Regions from separate parts of the Citrobacter enshiensis genome, predicted to be linked through region 1. Evidence: predicted binding sites of a transcription regulator. Region 1 holds the regulator's gene; the other holds the start of a gene.
The links. The regulator LexA, encoded in region 1, represses DNA repair genes until DNA is damaged. The targets are predictions, from matches to a motif close to TNCTGTATGTACATACAGNA.

Region 2: sulA (SOS-induced cell division inhibitor SulA) is a predicted target of LexA. The motif match lies at 2,338-2,357, and genes of this name have one in related genera.

Annotation. Positions count from the first base shown of each region.
Region 1 covers NZ_CP119862.1:4,520,822-4,525,850, reverse strand. Annotated here, with positions in the region: gene plsB (glycerol-3-phosphate 1-O-acyltransferase PlsB) at 1-1,767, opposite strand, end outside; gene P2W74_RS21540 (diacylglycerol kinase) at 1,933-2,301, shown strand; gene lexA (transcriptional repressor LexA) at 2,411-3,019, shown strand; gene dinF (MATE family efflux transporter DinF) at 3,087-4,412, shown strand; gene P2W74_RS21525 (CsbD family protein) at 4,543-4,752, shown strand; gene zur (zinc uptake transcriptional repressor Zur) at 4,819-5,029, opposite strand, start outside.
Region 2 covers NZ_CP119862.1:3,025,620-3,030,648, reverse strand. Annotated here, with positions in the region: gene matP (macrodomain Ter protein MatP) at 1-321, shown strand, start outside; gene ompA (porin OmpA) at 406-1,452, opposite strand; gene sulA (SOS-induced cell division inhibitor SulA) at 1,807-2,316, opposite strand; gene P2W74_RS14705 (TfoX/Sxy family DNA transformation protein) at 2,533-3,144, shown strand; gene yccS (YccS family putative transporter) at 3,125-5,029, opposite strand, start outside.

The DNA of each region.
Region 1 (5,029 bases):
TTTCTCGACCTCGAACTTGTTCATTTGCAGCGCGTGGTCAATCAGCGCGCTGGCGCTGACCGAAGGAACCGTAGAGTCGGTGGAATACGGGACATTGCGCATCAGATCCAGATAACACTCGAGCTGCTCCGTCAGTTGCTCACGCGTTAACGAACGCTGACGGGATGCGAGCAACGCGGTGCAACACAGGTTCATGGCGTTTGCCGCGCCCGCTTTGTTAATGCGGACCATCAACTCAGCAGCGATACCATTGACCGTTGGCGTCAGCCAGGCGGGACGCACGGCTTCGATCGGATCGATAGATTCACGCCACTCAGGAACATGCTGATTCAGGTACGTCATCAACGGCATCGGTTCGCCAAAGTTGACGTAGCCCTGACCCAGATTACGCAGCTTGCTCAAGCCACGCAGCATTTGCGGCAGGCTCTCTTTTTCTTTCGTCGCGCCACGCAACTCTTTGGCGTAGGTTCCCACTTCCATCACGTGCTCGTAACCGATGTAAATGGGTACCAGAGTGATCGGACGCGTACCGCCGCGCAGCATCGCCTGAATGGTCATCGACAGGGTGCCGGTTTTCGGATCCAGCAGACGGCCGGTACGGGAACGCCCGCCTTCCACAAAATATTCAACGGAGTAACCACGGCTAAACAGCTCGCCGAGATATTCGCGGAAGACGGTGGAGTAGAGTTTGTTGCCCTTAAAGGTTCGACGAATAAAGAACGCGCCCAGGCGGCGGAAAATCGGGCCAGCTGGCCAGAAGTTCAGGTTGATACCGGCAGCGATATGCGGCGGCACCAGCCCCTGATGATAGAGTACGTACGAGAGCAACAGATAGTCCATATGGCTGCGGTGGCAGGGCACATAGACGATTTCATGCCCATCGTGCGCCAACTGGCGTACACGCTCTGCGTTATGGACATTGATCCCCTGATACAGTCGGTTCCAGGTGAAACCCAGAATGCGGTCGGTCAGGCGGATCATCTCGTAGGAGAAGTTGGCGGCAATCTCTTCCATCAGCGCAATAGCGTTCTGCTGCGCTTTTTCATGAGAGATTTTTTTGCTGCGCGCTTCGTCTTCTACCGCGCGAGCAATGGCTTTTGACGCCAGCAACTTGTTAAACAGATCCTGTCGGGCAGGCAGACGCGGACCGACCGCCGCCAGACGCTGACGGGCGAAATGCATTCGCGCCACACGCGCCAGTTTTTGGGCAATAATTTTGTCGGTTCCGTGCTCGTCAGCCATCCGTCGTAAGGAAACGGAAGGCGAGAAGCGGACAAAACTATCGCGTCCCAGCCAGGAGACGGCAAAGAATTTCTGTACGCCGTTCAGCATACGCAGAGGGGGATTTACCTCACCCTTTTCACGCCCCGGAGAGCGGCCGAACATCACCGATACCGGCACCATCTGTACATCCAGGTCTGGATTACTGCGGTGAAGGTCGAGGTAATTGTGAAAGAGTTTGATCGACTCTTCTTTCGGCGTGTAGTAGGTGAATACGCGCGGGCCGCCGTGAATAAACACATAACGCGGCAGCAGAGTTCCGTCGATCTCCAACGGCTCTAACGGGTCGGGGAGATCGTGCGCCAGGCATTGGGCGCGCAGCGTCAGCAAGTCCGCTTTTGAGTTGTACGGTAAAACGTACATAATGGGACGAGATGTATCGAGCCCCAATTCCGGAGCGGGTTCCGCTGGAATAGACTTGCTTTTTACCAGTACGCTTAATGGTAAATTCAGTAATTTGTAGTAAATTCGTGGCCAGCCAGACATAAACGATGTAAAGCCTCTGGTTAATAATGCAAATGCGCTGCAAGGATATCAGAAAGTCTAGCGAATTTCTGGTGTATCCCGTCATACTTCGCGCCGCTGTAACCCGAATTTCGTGGGTTAACGATATAATGTCATTGACGCTGATAATGCAAAAAGGTTCTTTTGATGGCCAATAATACCACTGGACTTACCCGAATTATTAAAGCTGCTGGTTATTCCTGGAAAGGTTTTCGTGCTGCATGGATTAATGAAGCAGCATTTCGTCAGGAAAGTGTTGCTGTACTGCTGGGGGTAGCGATTGCCTGCTGGCTGGATGTGGATGCCATCACGCGTGTTTTGTTGATTGGTTCTGTCATGTTGGTGATGATAGTGGAAATCCTCAACAGCGCGATTGAGGCAGTGGTTGACCGCATTGGCTCTGAATACCATGAGCTTTCCGGGCGGGCGAAGGATATGGGGTCGGCGGCAGTATTGCTGTCGATCTTTGTCGCGATGATCACCTGGGGAATCCTGCTGTGGTCGCATTTTCGATAAGGGTTCCATAATCCGATAAATCTCTTGTTTTTTGTGCTGTTTGTGGTTCCAAAATCGCCTTTAACTGTATATACTCACAGCATAACTGTATATACACCCAGGGGGCGGAATGAAAGCGTTAACGGCCAGGCAGCAAGAGGTGTTCGATCTCATTCGGGATCACATCAGCCAGACAGGCATGCCACCGACGCGTGCGGAGATCGCGCAGCGTTTGGGGTTCCGTTCCCCAAATGCGGCTGAAGAACACCTGAAAGCGCTGGCACGTAAAGGCGTCCTTGAGATTGTCTCCGGTGCTTCTCGCGGTATCCGTCTGCTGGTGGAAGAAGAAGAGGGGCTGCCTTTAGTGGGCCGCGTGGCGGCAGGGGAACCCCTTCTGGCACAGCAGCATATTGAAGGCCACTATCAAGTCGACCCGTCGCTGTTTAAACCTAATGCCGATTTCCTGCTGCGCGTCAGCGGTATGTCGATGAAAGATATTGGGATTATGGACGGCGATTTGCTGGCGGTACACAAAACCCAGGACGTGCGTAACGGCCAGGTGGTCGTGGCGCGTATTGACGATGAAGTCACCGTAAAACGCCTGAAAAAACAGGGCAATAAAATCGAGCTTCTGCCAGAGAACAGTGAATTCAAACCGATCGTGGTTGACCTGCGCGAGCAAAACTTCACGATTGAAGGGCTGGCGGTCGGTGTCATCCGCAACGGTGAGTGGTTGTAATATTGTTTTGATACAGTGGCGCATCTCGCGCCACTGTTTGTTTTAACTCCTGCTCAGGCTTTCCTGCATGCCTTTCTTTACCTCTTCCGACAAAGCGCTCTGGCGTCTCGCGTTACCGATGATCTTCTCCAATATCACCGTTCCCTTGCTGGGACTGGTGGATACTGCGGTCATTGGGCATCTGGACAGCCCTGTGTATCTGGGCGGCGTTGCCGTGGGCGCAACGGCAACCAGTTTTCTCTTTATGCTGTTGCTCTTCTTACGCATGAGCACCACCGGGCTGACGGCTCAGGCGTTTGGCGCCAAAAACCCCCAGGCACTGGCGCGCGCGCTGGTGCAGCCACTGATTCTGGCGCTGGGAGCGGGGGCCTTAATCGCGTTGTTCCGTACGCCAGTAATCGATCTTGCATTGCATATCGTCGGTGGAAATGAAGCGGTGCTGGTACAGGCGCGACGTTTTCTGGAGATCCGCTGGCTGAGCGCCCCGGCATCGCTGGCGAACCTGGTTCTGCTTGGCTGGTTGTTGGGCGTTCAGTATGCCCGTGCGCCGGTGATCCTGCTGGTTGTCGGCAACATCCTCAATATTGTGCTCGATCTGTGGCTGGTGATGGGCTTGCATATGAACGTGCAGGGCGCAGCACTGGCGACGGTGATCGCAGAATATGCCACGTTGCTGCTTGGCCTGATGATGGTGCGCAAGGTTCTTCCTCTGCGCGGCGTGTCGTCCATGATGCTGAAACACGCCTGGCGGGGGAATTTCCGCCGCTTGCTGGCGCTTAACCGGGACATCATGCTGCGCTCGTTGCTGTTGCAACTGTGCTTCGGTGCGATCACGGTTCTGGGCGCGCGGCTGGGCAGCGACATCATTGCGGTGAACGCTGTTCTGATGACCCTGCTGACCTTTACCGCCTATGCCCTTGATGGATTTGCTTATGCTGTCGAAGCGCATTCCGGGCAGGCGTATGGCGCGCGTGACGGCAGCCAGTTGCTGGATGTCTGGCGTGCTGCATGTCGGCAGTCAGGGATTGTGGCGCTGCTCTTTGCCCTCGTTTATGCCCTGGCGGGCGAGCACATCATCGCGCTGCTGACGTCGTTGCCGCAAATTCAACTTTTGGCCGATCGCTACCTTATCTGGCAGGTGGTGTTGCCGTTAATCGGTGTCTGGTGTTATTTGCTGGATGGCATGTTTATCGGGGCGACGCGTGCGGCGGAAATGCGCAACAGTATGGCCGTTGCGGCGCTGGGATTTGCCCTCACGCTGTGTGCGTTGCCCTGGCTCGGCAATCATGGACTGTGGCTGGCGTTAGCCGTTTTTCTGGCGCTTCGTGGACTCTCGTTGGCCTGGATCTGGCGACGTCACTGGCGGCATGGAACCTGGTTTGCCCGAGCGTGATGGTTAAAAGTTCCGAATATCAAAATGAACATGGGATCACTGACTACAATTAATCTCACGTCCAGCAGAAAACGTAGTGTATTTGGGCGAAGCAATATCGCTAATCACCACTAATCATGAGGACTCGATGATGAATAAAGACGAAGTCAGCGGTAACTGGAAACAGTTCAAAGGGAAAGTGAAAGAGCAATGGGGCAAGCTGACCGATGATGATATGACGGTCATTGAAGGTAAGCGCGACCAGTTGGTCGGTAAGGTCCAGGAACGTTACGGTTACGCCAGAGACAAGGCGGAAAAGGAAGTGAGCGACTGGGAAACGCGTAATAAATACCGCTGGTAATCAGCCGCGGTGACCCGAAAGTACAAGGATGTACAGTCCATTGGGCGGTTTTGCCGCCCAACCTGCTTAACGCGGTTTTTTCTTCACCAGAATCGAATGATCGTGCTGGCACTCATCAGGATGGCGACACGCTTCAACTTCAACGCACGCCGGGCATAACCCGTGCGCTTCAATCACGTTATGACGCAGGGCAAAGCCCATTTTTGCCGCCAGCGTATGCATAATATCTTCCACGCCCTCGGTGCTTTCTTCTTTCACCACGCCGCACCGGTCACAA
Region 2 (5,029 bases), 1.5 Mb from region 1:
CTAACCCTCGAGAATGAACCGGTTCGGGTCAATACCTGGATTGAAGGGCATATGAATCCTGCGCTGCAAAATCGTATGAAACAGACGATACGGGCACGACGCAAACGACACTTTAATGCTGAGCATCAGCATACGCGCAAGAAATCGATCGATTTAGAATTTATCGTCTGGCAACGTCTGGCTGGACTTGCGCAGCGCCGTGGCAAAACGCTTTCAGAAACGATAGTGCAGCTGATTGAGGATGCGGAGCACAAAGAGAAGTATGCCAGTCAGATGTCTACGCTGAAGCAGGATCTGCAGGCCCTATTGGGTAAAGAATAGCGTGTGACTCTGCCGGCGTGTTCTGAGAACAGCAGCATGGCGAAAAAAAACCCCGCAGAGCGGGGTTTTTTATTAGACGGAAACTTAAGCCTGAGGCTGAGTTACAACGTCTTTGATACCTTTAACTTCGATCTCAACACGACGATCCGGAGCCAGGCAGTCGATCAGTGCAGCGCGAGCTTTCACGTTGTCACAGGTGTTGCCAGTAACCGGGTTGGATTCGCCCATGCCACGTGCAGAGATTTTGTCAGAAGGAATACCTTTAGAGATCAGGTAATCAACAACGGACTGAGCACGTTTTTCGGACAGACCCTGGTTGTAAGCGTCAGAACCGATGCGGTCAGTGAAGCCCAGAACAACAACAGAACCGTCTTTCGGATCCAGGTTGCTCAGCTGGCTGTACATCTGATCCAGAGCCTGCTGGCCTTCTGGTTTCAGAGTTGCTTTGTTGAAGTTGAACAGAACGTCAGACTTCAGAGTGAAGTGTTTGGTCTGTACTTCTGGAGCCGGAGCCGGAGCCGGAGCTACGACTGGAGCAACTTCACCCTGGCCGAAACGGTAGGAAACACCTACGCTCAGCAGGCCGTTGTCCGGACGACCACCAACGGTGTTAGCGTCACCGATGTTGTTGGTCCACTGGTATTCCAGACGGGTAGCGATTTCAGGAGTAATTGCGTACTCAACACCACCTGCGAATACTGGGGATACGCCAGTGTCGTGGTCTTTGAAGCCAGTGTTGTTTTTAGCGTCTGCACGCCAAACCATACCACCCAGACGAGTATAGATGTCCAGATCGTCAGTGATCGGGTAACCCAGTTTAGCGGTCAGCTGAACGCCCTGAGCTTTGAAAGCGCCGGTCTGAGTGTTGCCTTTGTACGGCATACGACCTAACCAGTCATAACCCATTTCGAAACCAACGTACGGGTTAACCTGATAACCACCGAACGCGCCTGCGCCCAGCTGGCTTTCTTCAGTAGAACCGTTGTTGTTGATCTGGTTGTTGCCAATATCGTGGAACTGAGACCAGCCCAGTTTAGCACCGGTGTACCAGGTGTTATCTTTCGGAGCGGCCTGCGCTACGGTAGCGAAACCAGCCAGTGCCACTGCAATCGCGATAGCTGTCTTTTTCATTTTTTGCGCCTCGTTATCATCCAAAATATGCCATGAATATCTCCAACGAGATAACACGGTTAAATCCTTCACCGGGGGACCTGCTCAATAGTTAATCTACCGAATCTGCGGCTTAGGCCGAACACCCCTGGCGATGTAAAGTCTACAACGTAGTGGAAAACTTACAAGTGTGAAGTCCGTCAGGCATATGAAAAAAAAAGGCTTGTATACACATTATTTAACATTTTGAGATGAGAAATTGAGCAACAAAAATCGCTGAAACCGCTTCTGGCAAGCGTTCGCACCAAAAAAGCCTTAGACTTCAATTCGCCGGTAAGGCATGAAAAAAAAATCCAGGATAAATCCTAAATTTACTTAATGATACAAATTAGAGTGAATTTTTAGCCCGGAATGCTGTCTCGGGGCAAGGGAGTGTGCGCGCACCGGACGCATAATAAATCCCATGGCGTTTCCCTCATCGGCAGCTTTTACCAGTTGCGTATGCTCTTCTTCTGTCAATTCATCCGACAACCAACCGATCACGACACTGTAGTTTCCTGTGCGCAATGCCCGAATCATTGATTCTAACGTATGGCACGGCGAGAGTTGGTTTATTTGCATCACCTTGGTGAGGGGAAGTCCGGCTGACTGCACCCACTCCCGGCTTAGTTTTTGCTGTGGCGTCAGCCAGAGCTGCCAGCGCGATTGCTGCCCCAGTTGCTGCAGAAGAGGTAAGAGCAGTAATTGGGTCATCATGGGCTGGTCTTCGCGGTAGACCACTTCACTGATAAGCCCTGCGGTGGAGTTCTCGGAAGAGACACGCGCAATTCGACCTGAAGTGGAAGAGAGCGCCGAAGAACGATTTGCATAACCTGATGTGTACATAATCAATCCAGCCCTGTGAGTTACTGTATGGATATACAGTAACCCTGCGACCAATAAAGATCAACCTAATTTTCGGAAACAGACTCGCAATTTTTATTCGTCGTCGCAGTAAAAACAAAATTCATCTTGCCCCTTTAGAATAAGTTGCCTATTTTCGTCATTAACGGAGCTGTTACTACTAATTATTTATTTAGTTTATGATTTAAAAGGATTTTTATGAGAGCGCGTTCTTATGGTCGAATCTATAAATCTCAAGAATACCTGGCTTCACTGGGCACGATTGGCTACCGCTCGCTGTTTGGCAGTTACAGTTTGAGTATTGGGGATACTGTCTTTGCGATGGTCGCTAATGGGGAGTTATACCTTCGTGCCTGCGAGCAAAGTGTACAGTATTGTGTGAAACATCCGCCTGTCTGGCTGACGTTTATGAAGCGTGGACGTCCGGTTATGCTCCACTATTATCGGGTGGATGAAAGCCTGTGGTGCGACCAGCAACAACTGGTGCGTTTGTCACAGTATTCACTGGAGGCGGCGGTGAAGGAAAAAAACTCCCGCTTTTCGCAACATCGTCTGAAGGATTTACCCAACATGACCTTTCATCTGGAGATCCTTCTGAACGAAGCAGGGATTAAAGACGAGAGCACATTACGGAATCTGGGGGCGAAAATGAGCTGGCTGAGGCTTCGTCATCTCAATAAATCTCTGACGGTGAAAATTCTCTATTCTCTGGAAGGGGCGATTCTCGGGGTACATGAAGCCGCGCTCCCGGCGGTACGCCGCCAGGAGCTTGCAGACTGGGTTCAGTCGCTTACGACAGAGCAGGGGTAGTAGACGGCAATTGCGTTATTTGTCGTTGCAGACGTCCGATCTCAGGGAGCAGCGCGATCAGCAGCCCAATCTGCTGTACGACAAGCGGTTCTTTGCTGTCCGGGAGAGGCTCCAGATGCTGAATCCGCTGTTTTAGCCCCTCAAGCGCCTGATGTACCCGTTGTTCGTCTGCGGGTTGATGATGAAGCGCATCATCGACATAGCATACCGCATCGTCCAGCAGGGTCAGGACCTCCTGATTGGTTAACTGTTCACGGTGAGCGCCTAACGCGGAAATATAGCTGGTAAAAGTATGGTTGAGGCAGAGTAACCGAAACGCAGCCTCGCGGGTTTCTGCGGTGACATCGGGCTCGCTCGACATATTTGACACCACCGATGCCAGTTCCGCATCGCGATTGTGCGCATCCCGGCGGGCAATACGGTAGGCAAGTCGGTTATCACGGCCCTGGTGATATTGTTCGAGGATCGCATCCAGGTAGCGGCAGTTTGCATCCGTCGCGCGTTCCAGGACAAGCGGAAGGTTGCGAAAACGCCAGTCTGGCCAGATGAAGCTGACGGCAGCCCACGCGATGGCACAGCCAATGAGCGTATCTATTACACGCGGCAGAGCGACCTCAAAACCTTCTCCCAGCAAGTTAAAGCACAGCAATACCAGTAAGGTAATGAACATCGTGGCATGGGCATACTGCACATTGCGGAAAGCGAAAAACAGCACGCCTGTAATCACCAGCAGAATTAATTGCCCTTCGAGGGAGGGAACGAACCACAAAATCGGCAAACCAATGGCGACACCCACCAACGTGCCGATAATCCTCAACGCCAGGCGATGTCGGGTGGCATTATAGTTTGGCTGACACACGAACAGGCTGGTAAGCAGGATCCAGTAACCGTGATCCATTCCGGTAATTTGGATCAGGGCATAGCCCAGGCAGAGCACTAACGACATTCTTACTGCGTGACGAAACAGGGCGGACTCCGGCGTGAAATTGCGGCTCAACCGTAGCCAGGTATCGCTGAATCCGTGCGGGCTATCGTCTGCCAGCTGATTCTCTGATTCATTGCGAGGCGCCGCCTGTGCCTGCTCAGATTCAATCGTGGCCAGCTGCGCATCTATCGCGCGTAAGTTTGCGAGTAAAAATCCCAGCGTTTTCAGTAAATCTGCTGAAGCGCCACCGACCCGCATGCGCTCGAGCGCTGCGTCGAGGTGCGTGAATGCACGTTCAAAATGCGGATCATGTTGATATTGCGTGCGCAGTAAAAGACAGCGCGACAAATGCATACAGGCTTGCCCTTGCATCGACATCAGACGCTGAAAGCGGAACATCACGTCGCTGTGACGGAAATGATCGCGTAACGTTTGATACTGGATATGCGATGAGCTGGCGCGTTCATGAATATCCTGCGCCACAAAATAGTAGTGTAACGTCCGGCGCGTACCTCGCTGCCCACGGTCACCCCGCAAACGGGTGAGCAGGGAAACTTTGGTCTGGTTCAGCGTCGCCATCAGTTGCCCGTTGGCGAGCGCTAAATCGTACAAAGGTGCCTGGCTCTCATCTTCAATATCCGGATCATATAACCGGGATTTTAATTCCAGGTAATGCGCGAGCTGCTCATAGCTGCGCGCCAGATTATCCTGCAGTGGGCGGATAGGGAACAACAGATGCCCGGTCAGCGTAAGCAGGTTGTACCATACCGCCCCGGCCAGCAGGAACAATGGCTGTTGGTACCACTGCTCGTACAGCGATGCGCCAAGCATGGTGTAGATGGCGATCAGCAATGCGCCAAAAGCAATGGTCGCGTAGCGCTGTCCGAGGCCGCCGAGCAAAATAAATCCGCTGGTCGATAACGTCAGGCCAATAGCGAAAAGCCAGGGCCACGGAAACAA